2 regions of the Paenibacillus rhizoplanae genome follow, and region 1 is predicted to be linked to the other one. Evidence: riboswitches for the same ligand, from Rfam matches in the RefSeq annotation. Region 1 holds a riboswitch; the other holds the start of a gene.
What was found. A riboswitch is a leader RNA that binds a small molecule or an ion and turns the genes downstream of it on or off. The one in region 1 is predicted to bind cyclic di-GMP.
Positions count from the first base shown of each region.

Region 2: another riboswitch for cyclic di-GMP. It lies ahead of ACFSX3_RS09755 (thiamine pyrophosphate-binding protein); the one in region 1 lies ahead of ACFSX3_RS09605 (flagellar assembly protein A).

Region 1 covers NZ_JBHUKY010000019.1:412,569-418,162, reverse strand. Annotated here, with positions in the region: gene atzD (cyanuric acid amidohydrolase) at 1-95, opposite strand, end outside; gene ACFSX3_RS09625 (ABC transporter permease) at 92-844, opposite strand; gene ACFSX3_RS09620 (ABC transporter ATP-binding protein) at 841-1,650, opposite strand; gene ACFSX3_RS09615 (ABC transporter substrate-binding protein) at 1,665-2,678, opposite strand; gene biuH (biuret amidohydrolase) at 2,704-3,387, opposite strand; cyclic di-GMP riboswitch class I at 3,905-3,997, shown strand; gene ACFSX3_RS09605 (flagellar assembly protein A) at 4,103-5,594, shown strand, end outside.
Region 2 covers NZ_JBHUKY010000020.1:10,919-16,512, reverse strand. Annotated here, with positions in the region: gene ACFSX3_RS09770 (SDR family NAD(P)-dependent oxidoreductase) at 1-445, opposite strand, end outside; gene ACFSX3_RS09765 (helix-turn-helix transcriptional regulator) at 583-1,536, shown strand; gene ACFSX3_RS09760 (methyl-accepting chemotaxis protein) at 1,611-2,861, shown strand; cyclic di-GMP riboswitch class I at 3,363-3,459, shown strand; gene ACFSX3_RS09755 (thiamine pyrophosphate-binding protein) at 3,607-5,220, shown strand; gene ACFSX3_RS09750 (carboxymuconolactone decarboxylase family protein) at 5,270-5,594, shown strand, end outside.

The DNA.
Region 1 (5,594 bases):
TCCGGCCGGAACAGGCCTGCTTCCACCGCTGCGCTTAATCCCGACATATCATGCGGCGCGCCTGCCGGGATGCGGATTACCGAGCAGTTCATCATAGATCATCGCTCCTTGTCCAGAAAATAACCCGTTTCTCCAGCAGCCCGATACCCCAGAACAACAGCAGGCCGCACAGCGCCGAAGCAATAATGGCCGAGAACATCACCGGCGTATCCATATGATAGGAAGAGACCAGCACTACATAACCGAGTCCCTTATTGGCACCGACGAATTCGCCGACGATGGCTCCGACAATGGCAAGCGAGGTGGATATTTTGAGGGCAGAGAAGATATAAGGCAGACTTGTCGGCAGCCGCAGCTTCCAGAAGATTTCGCTCTTCGTCCCTTTATAGGTCGAGAACAGCTCCCAGGCTTCGTATTCAATGGCCTTAAGACCTTTAACACTGTTCACCAGAATCGGGAAAAAGCAGATCAGCATCGAAGCGATTACCTTCGAGGTATACCCGGTTCCCAGCCAAACGACCAGCAGCGGGGCCAGCGCCACCAGCGGCGTAGTCTTAAGGGCGATGGCAAGCGGGAACATTCCCTTCTCAATCGGTTTGGAATGTACGAAAATCACTGCGGTAGCCAGGCCGAGGATATTGGCGAGAATGAACCCGGTCAGGGCTTCGCCCAGCGTAACCAGCGTATGCGACCAGAGCGAGCCATTAATAGCCGAGACTACCTGCGTAGGCGCAGGCAGCAGATACATAGGAACCGACAGGAGACGTACAGCCAGCTCCCATAGCAGCAGGAAGCCGAGCGCAAACGTGACCGGGTACAGGGTGTCTTTGATTTTGACCGTCATAGATGCTTCACCCGCTTTCTCAGTTCCTTGACAATCCGGTGGAATTCCGGCAATTCTTCCATACCTGCCTCACGCGGGGAAGGCAGCGTCACCGGAATGATATCCGTCACACCGGCGGGCCGGGGAGACATCATCACGACCCGGTCTGACAGCAGCGCGGATTCATGGATCGAATGGGTGACCATCACAATGCTGCTTAGACTGGTCTCCGGGCTCTCCCACAGCCGCAGCAGCTCAAAATTCAGCTTCTCGCGTGTCAGCTCATCCAGCGCGCCGAACGGTTCGTCCATCAGCAGCACCGTCGGATCGGCCGCCAGAGCCCGGGCAATCGCTGCCCGCTGCTGCATCCCGCCACTGAGCTGATGCGGGAAGTGGTTCAGATAATCCTGAAGGCCGACCAGGCGCAGGGCACTTTCCGCTTTTTCGCGTGCCTCGGATTTGCTGAATTTCTTCTTCTCGCCCAGTTCAAGCGGCAGCATTACATTCTGCAGCGCACTGAGCCACGGCATCAGGACCGGCTTCTGAAAGACCATGCCCAGGGACAGATCCGGGGAAGCATACGCCACCTCTCCACCGGCTTCCGGGCTTAACAGCCGCAGCATCAGCCGGAGTGTTGTGGATTTCCCGCAGCCGCTCGGTCCGAGAATCGAAATGAACTCATTGCGGTATACATCAAGGCTGACCTGATCCAGCACAGGCACGTTGCCGAAGGAAAGAGAGCAATTGCGCAGGGAGAGCATGGTTTCCCGGGTACCGGGATGCTGCGCGGCGGCAGAATCCAGCTGTTCTTTGATCGCTGTTGTCATTATCGGGTCCCTCCTTATTTCAAAAACTCGTTGGTGAACAATCCGCCTAGGTCCTGTTCCTTTTTCACAAAGCCCAGCTCGACCAGATTCTTCTGCAGCGTCTCCCAGGACGCCTCGTCCATCGATCCCAGCGGGAGCTTCTCCGGATCAAGCAGCGGAATGCTGGCCTTCATCATATTGACCTCATGCTTCAGATCCAGCTTCTCGCCATATTTCAGACCGAATTCCGCCGCCTCCTCCGGATGCTTGACCGCATAATCCCAGCCCTGCATAGAGGCCTGCACGAAGCTTGCGACCATCTCCGGGTCCTTCTTGATGACAGACTCCGTAGTGAACAAAGTATCGGCATAGAAATTGATGCCATAGTCGTTCGGGTCGATAATATTCACTTCCTTGCCCTGCTCCTCTACAGCCAGCACTTCATTAATAACATATCCGGGCCAGGCCTTAACCTGACCGGTTAACAGCGGACTCAGATCATATTTGACCGGCATTTCTTCGATTCGCGAAGGGTCGATGCCCGCGCTTTTCTCCATGGCCCGGAAGGTCAGCTCTTCGTTGCCGCCCAGCTTTATGCCCACCTTTTGCCCGGCCAGATCCTCCATCGTCTTAATCCCGGACTCTTTGAGCGTGAACATGACGAACGGGGTTTTGCGGTAGATTGCGGACAACGCTTTGACCGGGACGCCTTTCTCTCTGGCGATAACGACCTGGTCGGCACCGGTAACTCCGAACTCCTCACTGCCGGAAGCTACCATCTGCACAGCCGGGAAATCCGAACCCCCCGGACGGATCTCAACATCCAGCCCCGCTTCTTTATAGAAGCCTTTTTCCACTGCGGTATAAAAGCCGGCAAACTGCGCCTGGTGAATCCACTTCAGCCGGAGCACCACCTTTTTCAGCTCGCCTGAGCCTTCCGCTCCCTGGCCTTCGGCCTTCCCGGCTTCCGTATGGTTACCGCAGGCAGTCAGGAGCAGCATTAGCGAGGTTAACAGCATCAGCGCTTTCGTTCTGGACTTGTTCCACATGGTTATTCCCCCGTTTATGAATGATTTAGTATTGCTCCAGCGCACGCAGCACCGCTTGTGAATCACTTACACTGCCGAACACCCCGCCCTGCATTTGAACCATACTCAGCGCCGCCAGGTGATTCGCTTCATCCGTTGCTCCCGTGCAATCCGCAAGGATCAGACACTCGTACCCGCGGTCATTGGCCTCCCGCATCGTGGTGTGTACACAGACATCGGTAGTAATACCGGTCAGAATCAGATGGGTAATTCCTTTATTCTTCAGGATCAGGTCCAGGTCCGTTGCATAAAAGCTGCCTTTGCCCGGCTTGTCTATAATGTACTCTCCGCGGGCAGGCGCCAGCTCCTCAATGATCTGCCAGCCGCGCTCCCCCCGCACGAGGATTCGTCCCGCCGGTCCTTCGGAGCCGATCTCGGCCCCGATCTGGCGGCTGCGCCACCTTTTGTTCGCCGGCAGATCCGACAGATCCGGCTTATGCCCCTCGCGGGTATGGATCACGGTGAACCCTTCGATGTCCCGGATACGTGCCAGCAGCCGCTGAATGGGCTGAATCGCTCTTGCCGTTAATGAGAGGTCATAACCCATTCTCTCGACGTAACCGCCCTTGCCGCAAAAATCCGTCTGCATGTCGATAATCATCAGCGCTGTCTTCGCCGGGTCAACTGCCCCGTCATAAGGCCAGATGTAAGGTGTTGCTGCAATCTGCATGATTTATGCTCCTCTCCTGATGTCGCTATCTCCATTAATGTTATTTTAGTTAACATTAATTCGCGTTTCCTTGGTATGAGTTAGATTATATTACAATGAATTTGGGATGTCTTCGGTTTTATTACGAAATAATATACTGAATGTTTGTGTTTATTTACATATCTAACATATACATTACACAAAAACACAAAGCTTGGTCGTCGCTGCCGTAAACATTTGGCCGTCCGCTGCTTTTTTCTTTTTCCACCTGCCGGGCGCAGAGGACAGTTCCCCCTTTTCTTGTTCTCATGGCTTCCATAAGATGTAAGCGCTGGGAAACCAGTTTTTTTGTCGAAATAGAGCTGCATATTTCGAGTTTTTTGATAAATAGGCATAATATAGTTGAAAAATAGCTCTTTAAGTACTAGAATTAAGCTTGTTTGCAGAAGTTAATGCCACGCAAGAACTATTTATGACTCTTTTTGTCGATTACAGTCGACTACAAATAACCACCTCTACAGGATGTATATCATTGATCTATTTCTAAAGGCAAACTTCCCGAAAGGGCAGGACGCAAAGCCATGGGCCTAAGAACGCCAAATCCCGCGTTTAAGGTCGCCAGGCTGCCAATAGAGACCACTTAAGCCGGCTGTTCACGGGAAGTCCTCCCGGGCTTGATGATGTTCTTTTTCTGTACGAATTGCCATTGATCATACGAAAAAGTGAGGTTACAACCATGCCGCAGCATTATATCGAACCAAGCCGATATGAATTCGTAGAGTCCCTGATGCTCGAACGTAAAGGGCTCCTGGATTCATTCTCTGTGGAGGGCCGAGCTTCTGACGGGACACATGGAGATAAGAATGGAATTATCCTCGTGCAGGACAACCAGATATTCATTACGCCTCCGCTGCCCGGAGGCGCTCCCGCCCGGATTTCTGCGATCCACCCTGTTGTCCTGAAGATCAACTGGAAGACCGTTACAGAACCAACCGAGGTGACGAAGGCGGATTATATCACCTGGGAGATCTGCGAGAAGCCGCAATACGAAATTACCGTATCGCCTGACAAGCTCAAGGTCCACTTCACTCTATACCGTGCAGAGAAGTACGCCTGGAATCTGGTCAACTGTCCCGCTGCTTTCGAGGCGGTCGTCCGTGCCCAGCCCAACCCGGCGATGCTGCTGTCCACGCTCACTATAGAACAGATTATCGCCTCACTGGACAACCGTTTTATTCTGCGCAACCTGAACATTCCCGCCCTGTACGCGGAGCTGGAGAACCCTACATATCTTCCCGTATGCATCGCTGAAGGAAGAGCCCCGCTGCCCGGCAAGGAAGCACGGCTGGAATTCCTGCTGCCTGAGCATACACTAGAGGGGAACCGGATGTTTCAGGGACAGGGAGCCCCGGGTCAGAAGCCTGCGGAACCCTTGGAGTATCTCCGTTTCCCGGGAGCCCCCTTTACCTTCGCAGGCGAAGTCTTCGCCCGCAAACTGCCGCCGGAAGAGGGCATTCCCGGCTTCGACACAGACGGCAGAGTCCTGCCCCCTCCCCCTCCGCAGGATGTCTACTTCGCTGCCGGTAACCATGCCAAGCTCCTCCCCTGTGGTAATATCGTGGCCCGGCATACCGGCAGACCCCGCATCTGCGGAGGAAACGGCAGCGTCCGGATATGTGATTTCCCTCCGGTCCGTCTGCTGACCAGGGAGACGGCGGATACTGCGGGCGATGTTATGTTTGCAGGCGACGTCATTGTACCGGGAGATCTGGAAGGACCTGTACGTATCGAAGCCCTGGGTAATGTGTACGTCTATGGAGATATACGCCAATCCACAATTATAGCTACCGGCAGTATTTATGTTAGCGGCCAGGTCACCGGCAGCGGCCTGTACGCCGGACACGCGGGGGTACAGCAGCATCGTCTGCACAGCCTCGCAAGCCTGCTGCGGACTGAGGCGGACGGACTGCGTGAGGCAGCGCGCCAGCTGGCCAAGAACGTGGAATCTCGCCAGCAATCCGTGAAATACGGCCTGGTGGTCATGCTGCTGCTGGAGGGTAAATACAGCCACCTCGAAAGCCTGATCCGCGATCTCCAGGCTGCGCTGAGCCGTATGAACGGGGCGTTCGGCTCCGGCACGGACCAGCTCTGGCAGATGCTTGAGGTATTCGCCCATCCGGGACAATTCACCGGGTACATCACAGACAGTGTCCTAAGCCTCTTCTCCA
Region 2 (5,594 bases), on a different contig from region 1:
CCCCCGCTCCTTCGCTGCGCATCAGCGGAATGGCATAATAATTGGTCATCAGCTGCGCCCTTACACCTGAAGTGAACATATTGTCCCAATGTTCCGTAGGCAGCTCCCAAAAAGGATTATTCCGGATCGGCAAATTGTTGCCTCCCCAGACATTGTTAATCAAGATATCCAATCTGCCCTGCTCTGCGCTAATCTGCCGGATTACAGCTTCTGTCTCACTGTCATTGGTATGATCACAGCGGATCACGGCTCCGTCCCCGCCTGACCGGCGGATCTCAGCCAGCACACCTTCAAGCGTCCTCGCATGTTGCTCCTGCGGTGTACCAGCATTCCTGCCTGTAATGTATACATAGGCACCTGCCTTCGCCAGCTCCAGCGCAATGCCTCTGCCCGCTCCCCTGCTCCCTCCTGTAACCAATGCCACTTGCCCTTGCAGATTTGTCATTTGATCCGCTCCCTTTCATCTATCATGCCCGGATTAGAAGATCATTTGCGCTAATCCGTACTCTTGTCTAATATAGACCTTATACATGACAACCACTGACATATATAATCAAATAATAAATTCAGGGAGGCCTCCGAATGAGAGCAGACCGTCTGATCACTATCGTTCAACTTTTACAGAGCCGCGGCAAAATCAGCTCCCGGGAGCTGGCACAAACGCTGGAGGTATCCGAACGGACGATCTTCCGGGATATGGAGGCACTTAGCTTCTCCGGCATCCCCGTGCTGGCGGAGCGAGGCCGGGAAGGCGGCTGGAAGCTGGCGGAAGGCTACCGGAATTCCCTGACCGGAATGAACACCAAGGAGATTGCCGCGCTGCTCGTACCCGCTGATCCGGCGATTCTGCGCGCTCTGGGTATTCAGGAGGAGTTCTCCTCGGCCGCCCGCAAGCTGCAAGCCGTCGCTACCAGGCAGCCCGTCACCCCCTTCAGCTTCCTCAGCCAGCGGATTCACATCGACGGAGCCGGGTGGCATCCTTCCGGGGAGACCTATCCCTCCCTATCCGCTTTGCAAGGAGCCTTATGGGAGAACTGCAAGGTGCGAATCACCTATCTGCGCGGGGAGGACACTGCCGAGCGGCTGGTTGCACCGCTGGGGCTGGTAGTCAAGCGCGGCGTCTGGTATTTGGTCGCGGGGCATGATGGCGAGCTGAGGACTTACCGGGTCTCCAGAATCACTGAGGCCAAAGTCACAGAGGAGTCTTTTGAGCAGCCGGAGGATTTCGACCTGCCACACTATTGGGAGGCCTCCACCGCCGCGTTCAAGTCTGCCTTGCCCAGGTACCCCGCCAGCCTGCTTGTCAGGGATCTCACGATGAAGGAGCTGCAGAAGGAGCGATACGTCACTCTGTTGCACCAGGAGCCTTCTGAAGCCCCGAGTTGGATCAGGGCCGAGGCCGAGTTCAACACGCCGGAATCTGCGTGCCGGATCATCCTGTCCCTGGGTCAGGGCATCAAGGTGACCGCACCGCCTGAGCTTGCGGATACGGTTGCTTCGGCTCTGCGTGAAGCGGCAGCATTATACGATTTTTAATAATAGACCAAATGCACTAGTATCCCCTATAATATTACAATACACATTATTATTTATAGGGGGAACTTTACATTATGGACTGGATGAACAAGCTGCCGTTGAAACAAAAAATCGTCACCGGATGTTACCTGGTTGCCGCTTTATTCGCTGTTCCTGTCTTAATCACGCTAATCCTTATGGACAGGCTGCTGATCGGCATTGTTCTTGTCGCAGTCCTGGCAGCACTGACTTACCCGCTTGCGCGCTTTATCGAGAGAACGCTTACATCTTCTTTCGAGGACATCTCCAATGTGACGCACACGATTGCCAAAGGCGACTTCACCAGCCGTGCCGACGAGAATGGCTCCATGGGCGACATTAGCCGCTCCTTCAACACCATGATTGACAAGCTCAAAAAAATTCTCACCGATGCCTCACAGATTACCCGTCAGGTTATGGACGCCAGCCGCGGGATTGAAGACAAGAATCAGAACCTGAAGTTTGTAATGGCACAGGTGGCCTCCTCCTCCAATGAACTGGCTCTCGGTGCTAACGAGATCTCGGTGGATATCGCTGATATGACCGAATCGATCAAGGATATCGAAACCAAAGTCTCCAATTATACGAATTCCACCAAGGAAATGAATAGACGCTCTGTACATACGCTGGAATTGGTTGAACAGGGACGGCAATCGGTGGATACCCAAGCTGAAGGCATGCGCAAGAACATCCAGGCTACCCAGAAGGTGGCGGATACGATCGAAGCCCTGTCGCAGAACGCGCGCGGCATTACGATGATTACCAAGACGATTACCGAAATTGCTGAACAGACCAACCTTCTGTCACTCAATGCCTCCATTGAAGCCGCCCGTGCAGGCGAGCATGGCCGTGGCTTCGCTGTCGTTGCCCAGGAGGTGCGCAAACTGGCCGAGGAATCCACCGCTTCAACCAAAGAGGTGTTCGGGCTGGTACGCAGCATTGAAGCGGATATCAAGCAGGCCATTGATAACATCGCCATCAACGAAGAGGTAGTCCAGGTACAGAATGAGATGATAACGGAGACGGCCAATATCTTTGCTCAAATTGTACATAGCGTCCAATACATAACCGAGCAGATCTCCTCCTTCTCCGCAGAGAGTGATCTTATGCTGGAGAGCGCGCTCAAGATCTCCGGGGCGATCGAGAATATCTCAGCCATCACCCAGGAGACCGCCGCAGGGACCGAAGAGGTATCCGCAGCGATGAACGAACAGATTCACGCGCTGCAATCCGTAGCTGAGGAGACAGAGAAGATGACCTCCGCAGTCTTCAATCTGCAAAAAACGATTCATATTTTCAAATTTTAGCCTCGGCACAAAGAGACACGCCTGCGGAATTTTCTGCGGGAGGTGTCTCTTTTTTTGGGCAGAACAAAGAGTGTTATGTAATATTCACAAATTGTTGAAATTGTGCATAACACGAAGAATCCTGTTTTGCACTTCTTTACTATAAATGTTCTAGTACCATAGCTTAACTAGTAGCAGACTCTCCACCACGCCAATACTTAAGACCTATTAACAGATATTTCAATCCTGTATTTCTCATAAAATCATAACGTTTTGCAGCGAACCCGGGATGCAATGAGGCTTTGTGCTCACTTTCCAAAATTATAGCCCTTAATATTCATTTGCATTTTAAGACTTTAGTCTTCCAGAGACAACCATTTTCAAAAGTTTGAAAATCCAAATATCTAGCGATTTTTACTCCTGAATATTCGCTAAATTCCGAGCTTCTTCTCACAAGGGTTATTGACAAAAGAGGAGCAAGGAATATATTGTAAAGGAAAATTCTCCTTTGCTTAATTTATAACCGCATACCGGCAAAATTCACCGAAAGGGAATGACGCAAAGCCATGGATCTACAGTCTCATTTCTGAAGTGGGATCATGACAGCCAGGTTGCTGAAAAACTGTGAACGCCTTAGGTTTCGCGTTTGATTATGGTGATTCGTGCAACAGGCCTGTGCTCCTATTTTTGAGTACAGGTTTTCTATTGCTGACGTATACAAATAACAACTTGCGGGGTGGATGTTCTGAAGACAGTTGCAGATTATATGGCGGAAGCATTACGTAATCTAGGAGTGACACATTCTTTTGGAATCATTGGCAAGTCTATTTGCCCCATCGCTTTGAAAATGGTTGACTATGGCATTCAGTTTATTCCCGGCCGGCACGAATCCAGCTCCGGCTTCGCAGCCGGCGGTTATGCTCTGAAGACCGGCAGCCTCGGGGTAGCCTTCGGCACCTCCGGTCCGGGCGGAACGAACCTGCTCACCGCAGCAGCGCATGCCAAGGCCAATAATCTTCCCGTCCTCTTTATCACTGGCCACCAGTCCATCAAGGAGCTGGGCATTCCCCAATGTCAGGATTCCTCTTCCTATCTGGCTGATTTGGCGGATATGTTCCGGCCGGCCACCCTCTTCAGCAAGCTTGTTGAACGCGGCGATCACTTCAGCACGATTTTCAACCATGCCCTATCCATCGCCCTCGGTGACAAAAAAGGTCCGGTCCATCTCTGCATTCCGTTTGATGTGCAGACAGAGCGGCTCGCGGAATGCCGGATTGTTCTGCCGGAACGCGAAGGGCTGGTCAGCTACCAAAACTATGAACGGGTTATCTCGGCGATCAATGAATCCGCCCGACCTCTGATCATTGCCGGTAAAGGCGTCAACCGCTCGGGGGCCCATCAGGAACTGGTCCAGCTGGCCGAAACCTTCAACATTCCTGTAGTCACCTCTCCAGGCGGCAAAGGCGCCATAGCTTATGATCACCCGCTCTATCACGGTCCTGTCGGCGTTGGCGGCTCCTCGCACGGGGATGAATTACTGAACAATAGCGACCTGTTCATTGTTCTGGGCTCCCGTCTCAGCGATATGACCATCTGCAACCTCAAGCTGGAGAATCATCCCCAGCAGCTGATCCAGTTCGATGTAGATCCAACCTTTGTCGGCAAAATACTGTCCTCATCCACCATCGCTGTCGGCGGGGATTTGCGGGACAACCTGGCGCTGTATCTCCAGAAGCTGGACTCCTCTGAGGTTACCAAGCATGAAATCACAATCTCCAATGCTTACAATGACGAGCTGCCCGTGCTGGACGGGCTCTCTCTGGCTTCGGTATTGAGCACGATGAGCGATCTGATTCCGTACAACAGCAGCGTGTTTGTAGATGACGGCAGCCATGGCTTCAATGCTGTGAAATGGTTCAATGTGCGCAGGCCCGGCAGCTTCATATTCGATGCCTACTTTGCCTGCATGGGCAATTCAATTGGCATGGCGATCGGCGCCAAGACCGCCTCACCCGGGGAGACTGTCTTCTGTATTACCGGGGACGGCTGTTTTATGATGCTCGGAGCTGAAATAAACACCGCCGTTTGCCAGGACATTCCGGTGATTTTCATCGTGGTGAACAATATGCAGCTGGATATGGCGCTCAAGGGCATGGAGAAAACTACCGGCCGGATTGACGGTACGATCTTCGAGGTTCCGATGGATGCCGTGAAATTCGCCGAATCTCTGGGTGCAGCCGGCTTCCGATGTGAGACGCAGGAAGAGTTCGAAGCGGCAATCCGCGAAGCTGTAGCCCTTAACAAGGCAGCTGTCATTGAGCTGTTGACTGACCGAGATGAGATGCCTCCTACGGCCCACCGTACACTGGATCTAACGTAAGGAAGCCGTATCCCACACCTTTACTAACCTACTATCAGGAGGCCAAAGCGTGAACAAGAACATGAACAGCGGACTTGAACATTTCACTGATCTCTCTGGAGATTATGGGGCCAAGGCACTGGCTCCAATCAAAGAGCATTTTCCGGAATTAGCCGAATATATCATGGGCAATGCCTATGGCGATATTTTTCAACGGACCACGATTGGCTCTGACTGGAAAGAGATTGCGGTGATCTCGTCTCTGATTACGATGGGGCAATATGAGCAGTTAGGTGTTCATTATGTAATGGCGCTCCGTGTTGGCATGACCGTTGAGCAGATCAAGGGTGTGCTGCTGCATCTGGTTCCTTGTATCGGTGCCCCCCGGGTGATTT